Regions from separate parts of the Shewanella livingstonensis genome, predicted to be linked through region 4. Evidence: riboswitches for the same ligand, from Rfam matches in the RefSeq annotation. Region 4 holds a riboswitch; each other region holds the start of a gene.

Region 1 (4,931 bases), 1.3 Mb from region 4:
GCAGCACATAAGACTAAATTAAAACCAATAAGGATGATTAACGACATAAAATTAAAATCACCACTATTAAGTAATGCAGTACGTATTAAATCAGCACTGTAAGTCAGTGGTGATATAGCGGCCACAACTTGAATAATCGTTGGCATCTGATCGACAGGGAAAAATGTGCCAGATAAAAACATCATAGGGGTAATAATAAATGCGGTCATTGATGCTTGGTCACGGTGGTTACGCATTTTTAAAGCAACAATAAATCCCATTAAAGAGAATGCAATAAGGTGCATTAACAGTGCAATCACAAAACCGAGCGAATAATGTAAACTCACCCCACATATCACGCTATAACAGATGATAACGCCAACAGGAATTAATCCTCGTGTCATTCCGTATAACACTTGGGCTGCCACAACCTGCCAGCGTTGATTCGGTGCTAATAAAAACTCTTCAAAAATTTTCAGGTAAAAGCGACTAATATTGATCTCAGTCGCAATATTATAACTTTGATTCATACTGGCCATGGCGAGTAAGCCTGGAAATAAAAATGTTAAGTAATCAACCCCGTTAACAGATGTTCCCTCTCCGACACCGTAACCAAATGCCATTAAATAAAGAAAAGGTGGAACGGCTGCAGCCATAACAACCCGCAACAGTTTCTTTCTAAGCACCATGGTTTCACGGTAATAAATCCCTACAACTCCACTAAGCATTTTTAACCAACCTTTGTCCTGTCATTTGTAAAAAGGCATCTTCAAGGGTTGTCTGTCTGATACTCACTGTTTCAGCTAATTCGGCTAATCGGTTCATGGCATGCCCACGGCTGGCAAAAAACTCTTGTCGACGATCTTGCCCTACTTCAAGTACATGAGAACCTAAATCTTGCTTTAATGTTTCTACATTACTGTCTGCAATAATTTTGCCACGATCGATAAAAATGACCCTACTGGCCATTCTTTCAGCTTCTTCTATATAATGAGTGGTGAGGAAAATGGTACAGTCGAATTCTTTATTTATTTTGGATAAAAAATCCCACATTTTACGTCGGCTATGAGGGTCGAGTCCTACCGTTGGTTCGTCAAGGAATAGAATTTTAGGATTGTGCATAAGCGCACGAGCTATGACGAGCTTACGTTTCATTCCGCCTGATAATTTCTCTGAAGGGATATCTCGGTGTTCTTCAAGTTCGGCGAAGGCTAAACTTTCGTTAATTCTATGTGTGAGTGCTTTGCCACGCATTTTATACAACAAACCGTGTACGGTAAGGTTTTCTACGGGGGTTAATTCTCGATCAATATTATTATGTTGCGGAACAACGCCAATTAACTGTTTTAATGCTAGTCGATCAGTACTATGTGCATGACCATCATATAAAATATCACCAGAATCGGGGGAGATTAGGCCTGTTAACATCTTAATTAACGTTGTTTTACCCGCACCATTAGGCCCTAAGAAAGCGCATATATCTCCACGATTAATGCAAAAACTTGCATTATCTACAGCTTTTCGTTTTCCAAAACTTCGATGTAAACTTTTACCTTCTAATACAGGAGTATTGATTGATAAAGGCACTTCTGAAGTTGACATAACATTATTTACTGGCATAAATTTTAATTATTCTTCAAAAAGAAGAAATCCTAAAACTGATGTTCCGGCCAAGAACGTTAAATTTTGCTGAAGAAGAAAAGGTATACTTCTTTCCCAGTAAAGGTGGTATTAAGGATATGTCTTTATAAATTAACATAATAATACCAATCTTACCTGAACTGTGATTCGGATAGGCCCGCCCGATATTCAGCTTTTTTGTTGATTAGGGTTCTCTGGCTTCTGATTTGTCTCTATGTATACGACTCATTTATAATATAAATCTAGGTACATAAAGGTAAACAGTTACAGTTGCGGGTACAGCCCAGAAATAACATCTGGTTCCCCCTCAAATTAGGGTTGAATGAGTATTAAATATTAAGACTCATTCAACAATCTGGCCAAATGGCAAATCAACTTCGCAAGTGTATTGAGATATAATGAGTAAAGCACTGTGATAATTAACAGCTTTTTTAGCAAGGTTATGGTTCTGTGATCTAAACCGTATTGGACAATGACCCAATCTCTATATATTCTCCCTTAAGTAGTGTACCTTAAATGGATATTGACCTGTTTCCCGGAAATCCCGCCATAACCAATTTGATTTCGACCTTCCCCCACGACCTTTAAATATCAACTCATATCTGTTAAAAACTGAGCTGTTATTTTAGCAATTATTAATGAATTTAATTTCATGCACCTTCTCAGCCTGAGCCTGTAGAGATTAGGGAGTAATGCGTTATTTAACTGTGTAAAAAAAATATTGATTATGGGGTTATTAACTGTTTCATTAAAACTCATATCACACAAAATATTGATAAAATATGAGATTATTAACACTAATTTTAATAAAGAACCATTTTTGCACATTACTTCTCATATTAATAAATAAATACTTGAGCCCTATGGCATAAACAATAACAATTAATATTGCATTCAATACTTCTAAATAAGTAGAGTGACCACGTCGAAATACCCGCTGATCATCTATTGTCAGTTAATTCATGCTGGAAGCCGAACAGGCTTATTAAGTTCTATTGATTTACAATATAAGGACCACATATGAAACGATTTAATAAGGTATTTGCTGTCATTATTGGTTCAACTTTACTCATCTCTAATAGTTACGCAGCGGAAAAAAATATGGATAACAAACCCCAAAACGCTATCGTTATAGCCGCTTTTGGTACCACTTATGATTCGACTCTTGCATCGCTACTTGATATAAAATCGTCAATGCAAACCAGGTATCCAAATACAGAAGTCAGACTTGCGTTTACCTCTAATTTTATCAGAAAAAAATGGCACAAAAGAGCAACAGATAAAACCTATATTGCAGAACATCAGAATGTACCCGCAACCTTATATAATGTAAAAAATGTTCTTGGTACTCTCGCTGATTTACAAGACTTAGGCTTTAGTAATATTGTTGTACAGCCTACCCATTTAACACATGGTGAAGAGTACATGGACACTAAAGCCATTGTCGATGCCCTTGCAGATATTGAAACAATAAAACCCAAATTTAAACCTTTTAAACGTCTTGCTCTTGGGCGTCCGTTACTTGGTACTTGGGGCGTTAAATATCCTTACCATCAAGATATACATTCTCTTGCAATAGCTCTCAAAGACGATGTTGCTCAAGCAAAATTACAAAATAGAGCTCTGGTATATATGGGCCACGGTAACGAACATTTATCAACGGGTTTGTACAAAGAGTTCGAAATAGAGATGAACAAAATGTATCCCCAAGTTAAAACTTTTGTGGGGTTAGTTGAAGGTTTTCCTGATTTAAATAACATCGTTATGCAAATAGAATCACAACATGTAACCAGTATAATGTTACGTCCATTAATGATTGTTGCAGGCGATCACGCCAACAACGATATGGCTGGCGATGAAAAAGATTCATGGAAAACGGTGTTAACGACACTTGGAATAAACGTTAACACTGTACTCGAAGGGTTAGGAGAAAAGCCTGCTGTACAGGCTATATTTATACAACATGCTAATGATGCCGCAAATGATTTAGGTATCCAATTAAACTAAATTTTAGTAAGTGATAGAAATTAAAAAGTGCCATCAATATAATTGATGGCACTTTTTTGCTGAATTATGCCGTTATTCGAGATATTTATATTATTTAAGAGTTAATACTTTTGGCAGTACACTTTCTAACCTGAGCCATTGATCTTCATTCAGTGGTAAACCAAACCTTAACGCATCTTCTTCATCTGTTAATCTGACAAAAACAGCCTCTTTACATAAGTTATCATGGACTTCTTTTGCATTGGGTAAGTACAAAGTCTGAAACAGACTAGAACCAGAAATCCGCCACCTTTCAGTATTTCCAGACAGATCGTGAGGGTCTTGTATTTGATTTGTAGCAATCTTAGTTAATAACACTGCAAGTCTCTCAGTACTTTTTTTGAGTCTGGCACATTGAAATTTATGCCAACCGCTATCTTCAAGTGCTTGCTTAGTCACTTCACGAGAGGGCCCAGCTATAATCCACGGCCCTATCTCTGCAGCTAAACGATGTAGGATTGGAGTATTGGCGATAACGAACCCAACTCGAATGCCTGCTAGACCGAAAAATTTACCAATAGACCTTAATATAATGAGATTGTTTTTTGGACATAAATGGCTAAGACTACTGTTATTATCAATATCAGCAAACGCCTCATCAACAACCAGTAAGCCGTCATTTGCTGATAATAACTGGTGCCATTCCAAAAGTTGTTTATTGCTGATCAATAAACCGCTTGGGTTGTTAGGGTTAATCACAACTAATGCATTTACATCGGCAACTATAGTAGAGCTAGGGACACCGTCATAATGAACGACTTGCCAACCCGCTTTGAGCCAAGCTTTTTCATGTTCTTTGTAACCTTGTTTTGGCAAACCAACCTTTAGATTAATATTTGAAGACAAATATTGCGGTTTTTCCTTAAGGTGATCCAACCATACTTTAGGTAACAATTGGATTGCCATTTGAGAGCCCGCCACGGCTAAAAGAGAATCTGTTTGATAATATTGCCGCGCCGCTGCTTCTAACCCATCTTCCTCTTCTGGTAATCTATTCCAACATAATGTGTCGACATTGGTAAATGGGTAAGTCCAAGGGCTCACGCCAGTTGAAAGATCTAGCCAATTGGAAAATGGAATTTGATATTTATCAGATGCAAGCCTCAGCCGGCCGCCATGCATTAATCCGCTCAAAGCGATATTCCTTGTGATAACAACAAACTAAAATAAACAATCCCTAAACACACAGCCCACAATATTGCACCGCGATCCACCAACTGAATCGCATTATTAATGCTGTTCCAATCGGGCTTAGGCCCTTTACC
Region 2 (4,931 bases), 1.3 Mb from region 4:
GCATGTTCTTTTTCTATCTTTTGCAATCTCGTCGGGAGCATTTTTGGAATGGTTAATATAAAAGTTAACAACCTCATTTATCAACGTGGTGACTTTAGTTTATCGGTAGACAATTTAATGATTAAATCCGGTGAAAAGGTCGCACTTATGGGCGAAAACGGCTGCGGAAAGAGTACATTATTAGGATTGTTAACGGGTTTACTTGAACCTGAGTCTGGCAGTATTGTTTATGGGGATATGGCATTAAGCCAGTTATCTTTTCCTGCACGAGCAAAGACATTTTCATTGTTAGCACAATTTTCTGAGATTTCATTTCCTTTTACTGTCTTTGAGGTTGTTCGTTTGGGGTGTTATGCCCAAAATAGGTTAGGCGAGTTTAGTGCACAAGATGATGCCCGAACATTAGCATTGTTAGACTTGCTCGACATTCGCCATTATGCCGAACGAAGTTACGCCGAGTTGTCTGGGGGTGAGAAACGTCGAGTGATGCTTGCAAGGGTCTTGAATCAGAACACGCCAATTATTTATTTAGACGAACCTAACTCTAGTTTAGATGTTCGGCATACGCTGGATATATTTGCACATTTAACCAAGCTTAATGCCAGTGTAATTACTTCGGTGCACGATATTAATTTGGCATTACACCATTTCGACCGGTTTGTTTTTTTCAAAAATGGTCGATTACTTTATGACGTTAACCGCGCTGATGTCAGCGCTGAATTATTATCTGAGGTATATGATGTTTCGGTTTCTATTGATAATCGCAGCTTTAGCTTTTTCCACTAACAATTATGCCTACGAAAGAGTGGTGTTACTTGCCCCTGCAGCTGGAGACTTATTTATTCAGTTGCAACAGCAGCATAAAGTCGTTGGGGTTACTCGTAATAATGACGATTTTAAAGATGCACTTAAAATAGGTAGCCATATAAAGCCGAATATTGAATTGATTAAATCATTAAATCCCGATTTAATCATTATCGATTCGACTCGCTTTTTTAGTGATGAGATGGCGTCTTTATTAGGCGCAAAAACAGTCATTTATAATCCTGTAACCTTAAATGCTGTGTTAGAGCAAATTCATCATCTTGGCACCTTACTCGATTGCCCAAATCAAGCTAATGAGTTAGTCACTACATTAACTCAAGTACTGCAAAAAATTAAGCCTCTGGTCAAAAAACCTTCTGTAATTTACGAAGTCACTCAAATGCCCCTGACCATAGCGGGTAAAGGCAATATTGTCAGTGATATTATTCACTCTGCGGGCGGAGAATTAATGGCTCCTTCGACTCGTAAGCTGATTAAATTTAATGTGGAATCTGTGCTCGTTAGCCAGCCTGATTATTACCTTTATCAAATAGGTCCAATGAACCCCAATCCACAACCACCTGAAACACGCCAATTATATAAGATGTTACCGAGCAAGTTTATACAAGTTGAACAATTATCCTACTCTAGAGCCAATAGCCAATCTTTTTATATTGCTGCAGAATTAAATCGTCAATTTAACAAATCATAAGTTTTGATGTGATCTGTAGACGGTTATAGATCACAACTTGGTTTAACAATCTAAATTACTGATATTTCTCACACTGTTTTGCCAGCAATTAGTCCCTAAAATTAATCTTAGTTAAGGCGCCTTAAGGCGACTCTATTAGGTTATTAAAGCGATATTTACATCGATAATCACATCGGTAATTCCATCGTTTAATAATACCTATAAGAGTTAGGGGAACCAGATGAAATTTCTGGACTGTACCCGCAACTGTAAAAGATAAAGCGTAGATAAATACGCAGCTGAACTCAATACCACTGGCGCAAGCTGGGAAGGTGAGATTCAGTATAATCTTGAGCCAGGATACCCACTTTAACCATCATGATAAAAACTGGGCGGGCGTTCCTAGTGAGTTTATACCTCAGTGATAACAGCCCTTGATTCAGTACTCAATATTCGATGAATTGCTTGAGTTTTATAAAGACTCAATTTTAGGGTTAATTGTGGATATAACGTCAAAAAACTCACCGATGGAAGCTGATTTTCCTTCGCAAGTGACAAAGATAAAGAAAAGTCGAAATCGCAAGGAATTGCGAAAAGGCTATACTACAGGTGCCTGCGCAACTGCAGCTTCTTTAGGCGCATTATCTCAATTACTCACAAATGAATCTATATCAACTATTCAAATTACCTTACCAACAACTGAACAAGTCACGTTCAATTTGCAGACAATCTTACAGACTCCTCAACAAGTCACTTGTTATGTCATCAAAGATGCCGGTGATGACCCAGACTGTACCGACAAAGCACATATCACAACAACAGTCAGTTTAACCGACAAACCCGGTATAACATTTGTCGCAGGAAATGGCGTGGCCACTGTAACTTTACCCGGCTTAGAACTTGCTGTGGGCGAACCTGCAATTAATCCTGTGCCCCGTAAGATGATCCGAGAACATCTATTACCCTTACTTGCAAAATATAGTCAAGGTGGCGCAAGAGTAGAAATATCAGTGCCTAATGGCGAAAAGATGGCAGAAGAATCGATTGCAAAACGATTAGGACTCATTGGTGGCATTTCAATATTAGGTACTCGTGGAACCGTTTTCCCTTATTCAACCTCTGCGTATTCCGCTTCTATTAGACAAAATATCATGGTTGCCAAAGCACAAGGTCTAGACACTGTGTATCTCACCACCGGCAGCCGTACCGAAAAAGCTGCCATGGAATATTTTCCTCAACAACCAGAATTAGCCTTCGTTCAAGTGGGTGATTTTAGTGGTGTGGGGCTACGAGCGGCTGCCCGTTACGAAATGAAACATGTAGAACTTGTCACCATGATAGGTAAGTTGTGCAAGTTAACCGCAGGAAATATGTTGACCCATGTCAGTGGTAGGGCAATTAATTTCAACCATCTTGCAGACATCGCCGCCACTATGTGTAAAGAACAAGATGTAGATGCTATTCGTCATGCTTTAACAGGGCGGCATCTCCTGCAAATGAAACCGCCGTTACCTGATGCCTTCTTTGAACAAATTTGTTTAGTTGCTGCAAAACACTGCATAGCTTATGCACATCATTCATATCAATTTAGTTTGCGCCTGGTTGACTTTAACGGCGCAACAATCGCACGCGTGACTCTGGGAGAAAAACAATGACAGCTATGTCACAGATGACGACACAAGGCCGCCAAATAGAAAATGATTCTTTTTCTATTATCGATCATGAAATACAGACGTTTCACGGTGGTCACCACTTTTCTGACGGTGAGTGGAATGTGGTGAGAAGAGCCATTCATACCAGTGGTGATTTTGAATTTGCAACATTATATCAATTTAGTGATAAAGCGGTGGAAACAGGCGTTAACGCATTGAAAAATGGTTGTAATATTATTTCCGACGTTACCATGATTACCGCAGGGCTAAGCGCCCAACGCAAAGCCGTATTTGGTAACCAGGCTTATTGTTTTATTAGCAACGAAACCGTGATTGAACGTGCTAAGGCAAGTGGTTCTACAAGAGCAATAGAGTCTATGCGATATGCACGAGATCAAGGCTTGCTCGACGGCGCAATTATTGGTGTGGGTAATGCGCCAACTGCATTACTAGAGGTGCTTACCATGATCCAAGCGGGTGAAATAAAACCTGCACTCATTATTGGTATTCCAGTCGGTTTTGTTAAAGCCGTTGAGTCTAAACAATTACTCGTAGATCAAAACCAAGTTGACTATATAGCCTCTTTGGGCAGAAAAGGTGGCAGTCCTCTCGTTGTTTCTAGTATTCATGCATTATTAGTCGAGGCAGCTAAATGAGAGGTCAATTACGTTTAGTCGGTATTGGCGATGATGGCTGTTTAAGCCTAACCAGTCGTGCAATGAATGCAATTTCTGAAGCTGAAGTTTTAGCTGGGAGCGAGCGCCATTTAGCATTTGTTCCGCAATACACAGGTCAGAAGCTTGCAATGACTTCGCCTCTTTCTGGTTTCATTACCCAAGTCGTTGAGCTTGCCAGCCGTCAAGATGTTTGTGTGCTCGCATCTGGTGATCCTTTGTTTTTCGGAATTGGTCAGTTATTGCTAAAAGCTGCTGCGAAAGCAAATGTCGACGTAGACATTATTCCATCACTATCAAGTGTACAACTTGCTTGTGCCCGTTATGGATGGTCAAGCCAACAATTGACCATGTTGTCAGTTCATGGCCGTTCATTAACTGGACTCGTTGCAAAATTACAGCAAGCTGATGAATTTGCACTATTAACCGATGGTGTTAATTCCCCTCAGGTTGTAGCCGCTCATTTATTAACGTTTGCCGAAACACACTGGCAGATCCATGTCTGTGAGGCGCTAGGTGGCGTCGATGAACGTTGCCGAACATTCACAGTAGCTGAACTGGTCGCAGGGGAAGCAGGGGAAGTAAACCCTTTAAACTTAATGCTATTGCGCCGTGGAGATCAAGCCCCTTGGAATGGCAAACCGGGTCATGTTGCAGATGAAGAATATGCTAAACGGATTCCTTCACAAGGGCTCATTACTAAGGCGCCTATTCGTGCTGTAGCCATTGCTAATCTTAATTTAACACCCGACAGCATAATGTGGGATATCGGTACAGCATCCGGTTCGGTGGCGATAGAAAGTGCAAAGCAGGCATGGCGTGGTCAGATTTATGCCATTGAATGTAATAGTGATTGCTTTGAAATGTTAGCAGCAAATCGTGAACTGCATAAAGTCGATAATATGAACATCATCAAGCATAAAGCACCGGATGGTTTAGCTGATTTACCGGCACCAGATGCAGTATTTTGCGGCGGTAGCCGTGGTCAAATGAGCGCTATTTTCACCCATGTAATGCAAGTCTTGAAAACTGGAGGGCGTTTTATTGTGTCTGCCGTTACGCTCGACAGTGTCACTGAGTTATTTAACTTATGTCGACAGCATGAAATAG
Region 3 (4,931 bases), 1.3 Mb from region 4:
GTCGAAGTTCTAAGATAATTCGGTCAGTTAACGAACCGTATTCTTGGCCCATCACATAGCGACTAAAGGAATTAAACACTTCAATAAGGGCAATATCGGCACTTCCCATGGCGATGGCAAATATGGGCGACACAATAAAAATCGGAATTAAGATAAATAATAGCCAGCTGGGTTTAAGCATATATTTGCCCTTTGAGTTCACTGGCCGATGAATTTACATTTTCATCTTTGTTTTCAGTTTCAGTGACTGGCTTAGGTGCGAATTGATATAACGACTTACTGGGCTGTGAAAATTTAAATCGAATACTGGGGTAAACATTATTTGAGTGGTAGTAAATATCTGCGTCTACAAGATATACATGTTTTATATTTTCTTGAGTGAGTACGTCATTGGGCGTACCAAATGCAGAGACTTTACCTTGATGAAGTAATAACAAACTATCGCAATACGCACTTGCAAGGTTCAAGTCGTGTATTGAAGCAATTACAGTAATGCCCAAACTTTTAACTAATTTAAGTGTTTCAATTTGGTAATGAATGTCTAAATGATTAGTCGGTTCATCTAAAATAAGTAACTGTGGTTGTTGCAATAATGCCCTTGCTATTAATACTCGTTGTTGTTCCCCTCCTGATAATGAATCAAAATTATCGTTAGCTTTGTCGAGTAAATTGACTCGGTTGAGTTGCGCATTAATTTGTGTTGTTTCATCTGCTTGGTTAACGCTTTTCCACCAGGGCTTTTTGGCTAATAAACCCGATCTTAAAAATTGTCGAACAGTCATGGTAAATCCTGTTGGACAATGCTGTGTAACTACTGCCACATGGCGCGCAAACTCAGCTTGGGAATAGCTAGAAATATTGTGTCCATTGAGAAAAACCTCACCCGCACTCGCTTTTATATAACGATATAGGCACCGTAATAAGGTTGACTTACCCACGCCGTTTGGACCAAGAATACCAATGAATTCACCTTTATTTACCGTAAATGATACCTTATCAAGCACCGACTTTTTATCTGTTGACCAGCAAACATCTTTCACTGTTACGTGAGAATATTGAGTTCTGTGGTGATGGCTATCGTATTGGCAGTTCATCTTAACCTCGCGTTAGCAAACCTTTGGGGAAAAAGAATGTGTTAACCTTTTAATCAGGATTAACACATTCAATTGGTAACCTTAGAATTTGTTATAACTCACACTTAAATACCACTGTGCACCGGGGCCGTAGTAATCAGCATTTGATATAATATCTTCGTCAAATAGGTTGTTTGCCTTTAACCGAAACTGCCAGTTTTGCGCCAATGTGTAACCAATACTTGCATCCACTTTATGGTAAGCATCGTTGTATTCGGCGCCATCTTTACGCTTGCCTTGATAATGGTAATCAAGTCTTAAATCCCAATCCGCGATTGGGTAGGCGAGAGAAAAGTCAGCCTCATGTTCACTTCGGCCTTCTAGCTCTACATTAGTGAGTTTATTTTCAGTATCTAGGTAGGTATAACTCAGTGTGTGCTGTAGGCCATTAACCGTAAAGTTAACACCAAATTCAGCACCTTTAATTGAGGCTTCATCAACATTTTCAGGACGATAAATATCCCAATCATTTTGATCTTTTTCACCCGTGTTCACCCAGTTAATAAGATCATCGACTTCTGTATCAAATACACTGACATAAGCATTATAATCTTCGTTTGTGTAACTTAGTGTTAAGTCGACATTGGTAGAGGTTTCTGACGTAAGATCTGGGTTACCAGAATTGGGCCAGTATAAGTCATTAAAAGTAGGTGCTTTAAAACCAGTTCCATAGCCCAAACTCATGCGCCAATTATCATCAAATCGATAACCCGCACTGAGATTGAACGATGTTTCACTGTCAATATTTTCGACATCGTCGTAACGAACTACGCCTTCAAGTAACCATTGATTAATATCAACTCGAGCAAGAGCAAAAACCGCTGTTATATCACGTTCATTTTGGGCGTAATAGCCGTCTACTTCTTCGGAGATGTAATCAGCACCCGCATTAAACGTCAGCATGTCGTTTACTGTAAACTGGTTTATCCAACTCACTTGGTCACGCGTTGTTTCGTATAACGACTTGCCCTCAACGCCATTACGGAAATTTTCATTTGAATCTTGGCTCTGACCAATTAACAACTTAGATTCCCAGGCATCTGACTGGTATTGCGCTGCTGCGTTAACGTAGTAATTATCAAAATCAGCTTCATTACCGCCCCAAGAACTGTCGTATTCAGAGTTTCCTGAAGAATATTGACCATTCCAGCTGATTAACCATTGATCGGTAATATTTTGTAATCCATTAAGACCCACGCTCAGTCTGTCATATCCATCATCATCAGTCTCAGCGTCACGCTTAGCATCAAAACCATCACTTTGCTCTTTTGACACGGTCACACTGGTTAATCCATCACCATGTGAAATGCCGCCGCCAGCGCTGTAGCGAGAATAATTATCGCTACCTAATTCAGCACCAACAAAGCCTTCGTCTTGTGCATATTTACGAGTAAATATTTGGATAACCCCACCAATGGCATCGCTGCCCCATATAGACGCCCTCGGGCCTTTTACCACTTCAATACGTTCTATTTGTTCTGGTGATAGGCCATTAAAACTAGCGCTACCTAGGGTTGCTGAACTAATACGGGCACCATCTACAAGCACCAAGACATGATCTGAATTAGCACCACGAATACTCACACTAGCGGTTTGACCCGCACCACCGGTACGGGTAACACTCACACCGGGTAATTGTTCTAATAAATCAACCACAGATTTAGGATTAATCTGTGCTATTTCTGTCCGCTCAATGGTATTGACGACGGCAAGACGTTGTTCAGGGGAAGCGTCAAAGCGATCAGCAGTGACCACCATAACGTCATCCATTTCTTGTGAGGCTACCTGGAAACTTGCTGCACACATTAAGGCAACAATAGATAAGCGCGTTTTTAACTGCATGGTTTTTCCTTAGAAAAAAGTTAAAAGCGCGGGAATGCTCCCTTTGGGGGAGATAATCAAAATAGAGGTTGTTTCATCTTATTCTGATCACAACAGATAAAACCGAGTGAGAGTGAAGCCTAGTGTTAAATACACCCTAATTGCCGACACTATTATACTTGGTCGTCTGCTCAAGAAACCCGCTTGAGTCAAAGTCTAATAGAGGTCGGTCTCCTGGCTCTCAGCGTCTAAACATATTCCTTCCCGATCGTCGACCAGTGGTATTAATATGTTGCTCTGATTACAGTTGCAGGCACAGCCGCGGTATCTCACCGCATTCCCATGAACTAGTTATATATTGTTTATATTACTGTCCACCTCTACATGCCAAGCAAGTTACCCCCAGTTTTATTATTCGCCTAGGAGCAAGATCACAGATACATTTTTTTCAAATAAAGTGTGTGATTTCTTACAGTACTTTTGAAGGTTTTTGACTGACTTTTATGTGAAAATCTAGGTCTATCTTCATCAAATCATTTTTCTGGCACGAAGAATTTCTGGCTCTATAATCAATACCCAATTGTTGCTAAAGGGTTTGAATATCCTCTAGACGTCAAACGAAATTCAAACAATTAAGTGACACACTTCATAATTTGACAACTCACGCGGCTTTTTTTACAGAAAACAACACTGAACACTAATCAACTTAACCTCACCATACTTGTGCAAAAAAATGTGTTTAAGACTTAAACATAATAAATAGGTATGTATGATGAAATTATATAATAAAACACTGATAAGCTTATTGATGGTGAGTTTATGGGGCTGTGGTTCAGAAGACAAAACTGTGGTCGATGCACCACAGCCAATCGTTACCGAAACGCCTGCGGACTCAAAAGTCGTTAACGAAGCCTGGAATTACATTGAAACTCCTTATTTCGATATTAAAGGGTTTGAATTAAGAGGAAATGTTGGGGTTAATATTGGCCGACTTGAAGACAATACCACCAAATGGGTTGGCACAGGCCTGTATCTTCAAGCAACTGGTGACAGTTCTCGAGATATAAATGGTGATGGCAGAGTTGCTTTCAACGATGCAGCACTAGCAGGCATTGTTAATAAAGAAACGGGACCTGCTTACACCCAAAATACACAAGCTATGATTGATTATCTTGCAACTAACCCCGATGGGCTTGGCGCGGGCACTGCAAGACCTGATATCTTTAAACCAGGTCACTATAGTCCGTTTGATTTGCTTCGTTTTATTGTGGGTACCCGTGCTGATATGCGCTGGGAAGGTGATATAACCTCTTATAAAGATTCACAATATAATACGTTTGAATACAAAATTTCTTGGGATGCTAACGGTGATGGCCTGTTTGATGAAAATGACGGTGAACACTTTAATAGTGAAAACTGGCATTTTTCAATATTCCCATCAATTGGTCAAAATAGACAATATGGAAACCGATCGTTTGAAACGAGTTATGACCGCATCGACCAATTTTGGTTGAAACGAGAGATGAAAATTAGATTCTTACCATTCACTGATGAGATGACCAATAGACGACATTGGGTGTGGCAGCAAGAACAGGATCGTCTAGCGGCTGATGATGGGAAATACATTATTCCAAAAGTATTTCATATTAATTCTTTTACAGGTGAACTGCAGGTAGTTGCTCAAAATGTAGAAGTACACCCTTTTAATCTTCGCTCTGATGTATTCCAAGAGGGAGTTATGACTGAAATGGATGCCTGGTTGTCTGTTGCAAAACAAATTGACGCAGACATTAGGTTTACTTGGTGGGCAACCATGAGTTCTGGGGCTGTAGTAGAACATTTTGCAATGATGTATGACCAATGGACTGGCCCTTATGGTGGCTGGACCGCTACATCTCCATCACGTGGTGAACTTGCGACTGCAGGTGATTTCACATATACACCGCCTGCGTGTAATTTTAATCGAGATGGCTCTTC
Region 4 (4,931 bases):
TCTTTAAGGTAAAACGAGAACGCATAGCGGTAAATGTTTACTTGGCCTAAACGGATTAAAGCATCTTTAACACTGCGGCTTTTAGCCGATATTACGCCTGCAGCTTGCGCGGTATTACTGCGCAACAACAAATGAGCAGCAAGCGCAGGATCAGCCGACACAGTATCGATAACAACTCTAATATCAGCTTCGCTAATTAAAGCCTTTTTCAATGGAATTAATATGCCACGACGACCAATGACCTGTTCTTCATTGCCAATAATAGCTTGAACTTGAGTCAGAACTTGTTGCTCAAGATTAGTCATATTCATCGGTTACCTTTTTTAAAATAAACACGCTATAAATTAATCTAACGATATATTAAAACGAAAGCCAGTAATAGTTTACTGGCTTTAGTGGGTGAGAATCTATTAAGTCGAATTATCTAGAAACGATAACCGGCTGTTAGCCTAATTGAACGACCAGTACCTGAATAATAACCGCTACCATAGGCAGAGTAATAACCCGTGCCGACATAATCTTCGTCAAGCAAATTATCTACACGTAAACTGCCATTCCAACCTGAATAAGTATAGTTTAACGCAAGGTTTGTTAGCACGTAACTGTCTAACTTATCACCGGTATTGCTGTTATCGCCTTCCATATAGCGCTCGCCGGTGTAAACACCTTCAACATACGCTTGCCAGCCATCAGAAAAATCGTAACTGACAAAGGCTTTACCTGAATGTTTAGCTACCCAAGATAAGGCTTTACCGTCATTTTCGCCTTGAGTGAATTCTGCATCAATATAGTCGTACGAAGCACCTAATAACCAATCGATCGATAACTGTACATCATAAGCTGTGCTCACACCAAAGCGACGAGATTCGTCGGCATTAACGTTAGCGCCACCACCATAAGGTCCATCTGTACGACCGCCTTCGTAAACAATCTCATCTTCTAACTCTAGTTGATAAGCATTAATTTTTAAGGTTTGAGTGGCGGTAGTAAAGTCCCAACCGGCTTCGTAAGAACGGCCAGTTTGTGGGTCTAAACCTTGTACTGCCAATGGCGTATATGCTTGCTCATCTACTTTTGCAAAGCGAAAGTTATCATTTGCGCGGACATAAAAGCGATTTTCACTGCTTGGACGATAATTAAAGCCTAACTCAAATGCATGGGCATCATTATCGATTTCAACACGGTTAGGATAAAGTAATTGGTCATATAAATCGTCAGTCACTTCTGAGTATCGACCACCAACAACATAAGATAAAGTAGGCGTAATAGGCACTGATGCTTGCACATAGGCGCTCTTTTGTGTCTGTTCATTATTTCGTTGCGTATAAAGCGTATCGAAATCTGCTTCACCTTTACTCACATCAACACCGGCAACAAAATTTAAATCGCCATGTTCTAAATGGTAGTCAGCTGTGGCTTTAGGTGAAAAACTTAATAGATCCCGCTCAATACGCCCTGCACCACCAAACAATATACTCGTGGTTAATGTGTCTGAATAAGTTAAATCTGCGCCTAAGGCCCAAATATTATTCAGCTGGTATTGGTAACCACTGCGCAGTGCTGTGGTCATTTCATGAGTGTATTCACCCGCAGAAAAAGCCGCAACTTGGCGAGGGTCGGCTTCGTATTGCGCTAACGTTAGCGCGCCAGGCGCTTGACGATCATTATCAAAATAATTAACTTCTACATAAAAGTCTTCGGTATCAGTTTGATACTGTAAGCGACCTAAAATAGAGCCTGTTTCACTCTCATTATTATCGCGATAATTATCACTGTCTTTATAGCTTGCCGCTAGAAAATAACGCCATGCGTTGTTGATAGCACCTGAAATATCACCTTTAGCTTCGTAGGTATCAAAACTGCCACCACTGACTTGTAAACCTCCGCCGGTTTCAGTCGGTGCTTTGGTAATGATATTAATCACACCGCCAACAGCTTGGTCACCATACAACACCCCTGCGCTACCTGATAAAATCTCAACTCGCTCAATTAAATTAATTGGGATAGATTCAATGCTTGGCGCTGAAATATCAATATTATTCAGTCTGCGTCCATCAACTAAAATAAGTGTATTATTAGCCGCTTGTGATGCAGAAAAACCACGCATAGAAAATACAGTGCCCGAGTTATTATCCGACACCTGAATACCAGACTGTCCACGTAATAAATCGGTTAAATTGGTGGCCCCACTCATTTGAATATCAGCAGCATCAATAACATTAACATTGGCAGCAATATTTAAAGGGTTAGCAGCAGTACGGCCAATAACCACAATGGTTTCATCCATGGTGATTGCCGAAGAGGATGTAGTAGCGGGATCAGCCGCGATAGCATTAGCACTGACTACACTGAAGACAGCACTTAATAGCAGTGCGATTTTTGTTGGTTTAGTACCCATTTACCTTTAACTCCTGAAAGGAAAAATGGGGCAATAGCGCCGCAATATACATCACTGCAGTCGGCTTACTCAATAGACAGCGTCTATAGAACAAGCCGACAAGCGATGTCACATTACATTTCGAGATCTGCCCACCGAAATCATCGAAATCACCTTTAAGGCCGGTCTCCGGACTGAGGTTGTGGCGTTGCCCCTGGGGGCAACACACGCGAGTCGAGATGATTAACGCAACGCTGTTGCGTACCTGACTCTCACCAATCACCGTTGCGGGGGCAGTACCAGATTTGCACTGGTTTCCCGATTATCCAGCTGAGATCGATAGATCCACAACAAGCACCGTAAAGATTGACTAACTAACCTCAGCTCTCATTAAGAGTTGCGGTTAACTATTGAAATAACATGAGTTGAGGTTCAACTCATGATTGAAAATATGTGTTTGATTGGCCAACGCTAGCATTGCGTAGCACGTACTGTTTGACTATCGTTGCCATCATAAAATAATAGCGCGGCGATTATAACGGATCCACAGGGGAATTTGATACTCACAAAAGGTTAACTCACAGATAATTCAACTTATTGATGGTTTAACATATCGATTGATAATATTTAAGAGGCTCAGCAAGCACCTCAATACTGTGCAAAGTTTCGATGTGAGCATGTTTATACTAAATCTAGGGACTTAATCTAAGAACTAAATCTAAGGACTAAAGCTCAAAACTGACTATCTGAGCAAGAGCTAAGCACTTGAATATGGATGCTAAGATTCAGGATGCAAAACTAAGGTTCAAGATTAGGGCCAATACGAGAATTAAACTAGGGATGAGTCATGAAATCACGATAATTATCGATAGTGATGGGTACTGTATCTATCGTAAACACCGCTGTACGAATCGATTTATGAATTAAGTAGACATTTTCGTCATCACTTATTACCGTAAAATAGCCCATTTCACCTTGTGGACTGGTGATATAAGGCTCTTCAACTGCCGCTAAAGATTGATGAATATTAGGCATGCTGGTACAGCCTAATAAACCATGTACAGCCTCGAGCTCACCAACTTCAGAACGACCAAGCTGCTGATAAACAACTTGCCCTTGGCAATGCTCTTGATAGGTGGCAGCCATTGAATCTAAAAAACGTTCTGGCTCAACGTCATTTGCTAAGCCTTTAAAACCTTGCATGCAGACTAAACTAGACCAATCATTTAACGACTCATTCGCTGGAATAAACTCAGCCATCGTCATGTCGCCACGTTTATCGCTAAATGCGAGCTTCCAATCTAATGGTGGTAAAAAGCCAAATTTTGCAGACAAGCTTGTGAGTTGCTGGACATCATTAGACATCACTATAGTACCTGATGAGTTACCAAGTTCGCCAAAAGTCATCAGGGCAGTAGGAGTAGCCGATGCACTGCTGGGGAACAGGAACATTATTCCTAAGCACCCCAAGCAGCCTATAATTTCAGCAATCTTGTTCATCCAAATGAATCCTTATTTGGTCAAGATAGAGATAAGTTGATCGAAAATCATTCTAATTAAGTACATCCTATCCTGAACATACAAAAATTGAAACTTATCTATAACATTTACATGCTTGATGAAATATTAGTTTAACTCTTCGTCATCTTCGTCTTCTGCATCATCTTCAGCATCGAATAGCTCTTCTTCATCGACAGCAGATTCAGCTGCAATCGCAGCTGCTAAACTTTTAGCTTTAAGATGCTTTTCAGTTTTACGCTTGTTACGATCAACTTGCTTAGATAAAAAACCTTGTAGTGATTGCTCACCCCATGCAGTAGCTTCTGCTTCTGACGCAAAACCATCTTGGCTTTTTGACACTATCGTTTTAGTCGATGTCATACGACGAGTAATTTCGGTTTTCCACGTATCTTCAATTTGAATAACACGTAAAGCATACTTTTTGCTATCGCTCATAATCTATTCTTTCCTACTTAAGGTATCACAGGCTAAAACCCATGAAATTTCAGCCGCGCAGTGTACTCGAAACACACGAGTTTTGGCAGCTATTTAATGGTTATTTTTGCAGCTTGTTTGAAAAACTAAACCACTGGCAAGTGTAATACTGTCAACGCAAAAACAATAATGTATAAAATATCGCTGCTTCGTTGTTATTGTTTCACTAATTGGTTGGAGCCAACAATCATCATTTCACATTTGTGGCAGTCAAAAACTAACTTCAATTTATCTTTACCTACTTCTAAAAACATCGGGTCAGCTTTGATGCCTTCCACTTCTTTCGGGCATAAATTAAAACTGTAGCGCAGACAATGTTTAGTGACCATTAACGGTGCGTCATGCAACACGGTATTTTTCTCATAGGTGTCTTCAATTTGAATCACCCCATGCTGATGATAAAATGACTTGGCGTTTTCGTTAGCCACATTGGATAAAAAGCTCAAAGCTTTTTGCGGAAAACGCGCGCTTTTATCGTGCATCCAACGCTCTGGTCGTTGGTAACAGGCAAGCCTTACAGCCATTAACGCACTCACCGCATCACGGCGTAGTTCGTTAA

Evidence for each region. Region 4 has a riboswitch for cobalamin ahead of EGC82_RS05785 (TonB-dependent receptor). Riboswitches for the same ligand answer to the same signal wherever they lie in the genome.
Region 1: linked by a shared signal. The riboswitch ahead of EGC82_RS11340 (ABC transporter ATP-binding protein) and the one ahead of EGC82_RS05785 (TonB-dependent receptor) in region 4 are both predicted to bind cobalamin.
Region 2: linked by a shared signal. The riboswitch ahead of EGC82_RS11365 (cobalt-precorrin-5B (C(1))-methyltransferase) and the one ahead of EGC82_RS05785 (TonB-dependent receptor) in region 4 are both predicted to bind cobalamin.
Region 3: linked by a shared signal. The riboswitch ahead of EGC82_RS11260 (TonB-dependent receptor domain-containing protein) and the one ahead of EGC82_RS05785 (TonB-dependent receptor) in region 4 are both predicted to bind cobalamin.

The regions. Positions count from the first base shown of each region.
Region 1 is NZ_CP034015.1:2,644,354-2,649,284, reverse strand. Features, by position in the region: gene EGC82_RS11345 (ABC transporter permease) at 1-707, opposite strand, end outside; gene EGC82_RS11340 (ABC transporter ATP-binding protein) at 700-1,581, opposite strand; cobalamin riboswitch at 1,794-1,962, opposite strand; gene EGC82_RS11335 (sirohydrochlorin cobaltochelatase) at 2,641-3,627, shown strand; gene EGC82_RS11330 (threonine-phosphate decarboxylase) at 3,718-4,800, opposite strand; gene cbiB (adenosylcobinamide-phosphate synthase CbiB) at 4,797-4,931, opposite strand, start outside.
Region 2 is NZ_CP034015.1:2,650,210-2,655,140, forward strand. Features, by position in the region: gene EGC82_RS11350 (FecCD family ABC transporter permease) at 1-56, shown strand, start outside; gene EGC82_RS11355 (ABC transporter ATP-binding protein) at 49-786, shown strand; gene EGC82_RS11360 (ABC transporter substrate-binding protein) at 737-1,516, shown strand; cobalamin riboswitch at 1,704-1,881, shown strand; gene EGC82_RS11365 (cobalt-precorrin-5B (C(1))-methyltransferase) at 1,996-3,150, shown strand; gene EGC82_RS11370 (precorrin-8X methylmutase) at 3,147-3,803, shown strand; gene cbiE (precorrin-6y C5,15-methyltransferase (decarboxylating) subunit CbiE) at 3,800-4,931, shown strand, end outside.
Region 3 is NZ_CP034015.1:2,628,628-2,633,558, reverse strand. Features, by position in the region: gene EGC82_RS11270 (FecCD family ABC transporter permease) at 1-181, opposite strand, end outside; gene EGC82_RS11265 (ABC transporter ATP-binding protein) at 174-1,094, opposite strand; gene EGC82_RS11260 (TonB-dependent receptor domain-containing protein) at 1,176-2,975, opposite strand; cobalamin riboswitch at 3,162-3,351, opposite strand; gene EGC82_RS11255 (hypothetical protein) at 3,727-4,931, shown strand, end outside.
Region 4 is NZ_CP034015.1:1,332,531-1,337,461, reverse strand. Features, by position in the region: gene EGC82_RS05790 (HDOD domain-containing protein) at 1-305, opposite strand, end outside; gene EGC82_RS05785 (TonB-dependent receptor) at 425-2,398, opposite strand; cobalamin riboswitch at 2,541-2,754, opposite strand; gene EGC82_RS05780 (hypothetical protein) at 3,212-3,877, opposite strand; gene EGC82_RS05775 (DUF3622 domain-containing protein) at 4,004-4,333, opposite strand; gene EGC82_RS05770 (peptidase U32 family protein) at 4,528-4,931, opposite strand, start outside.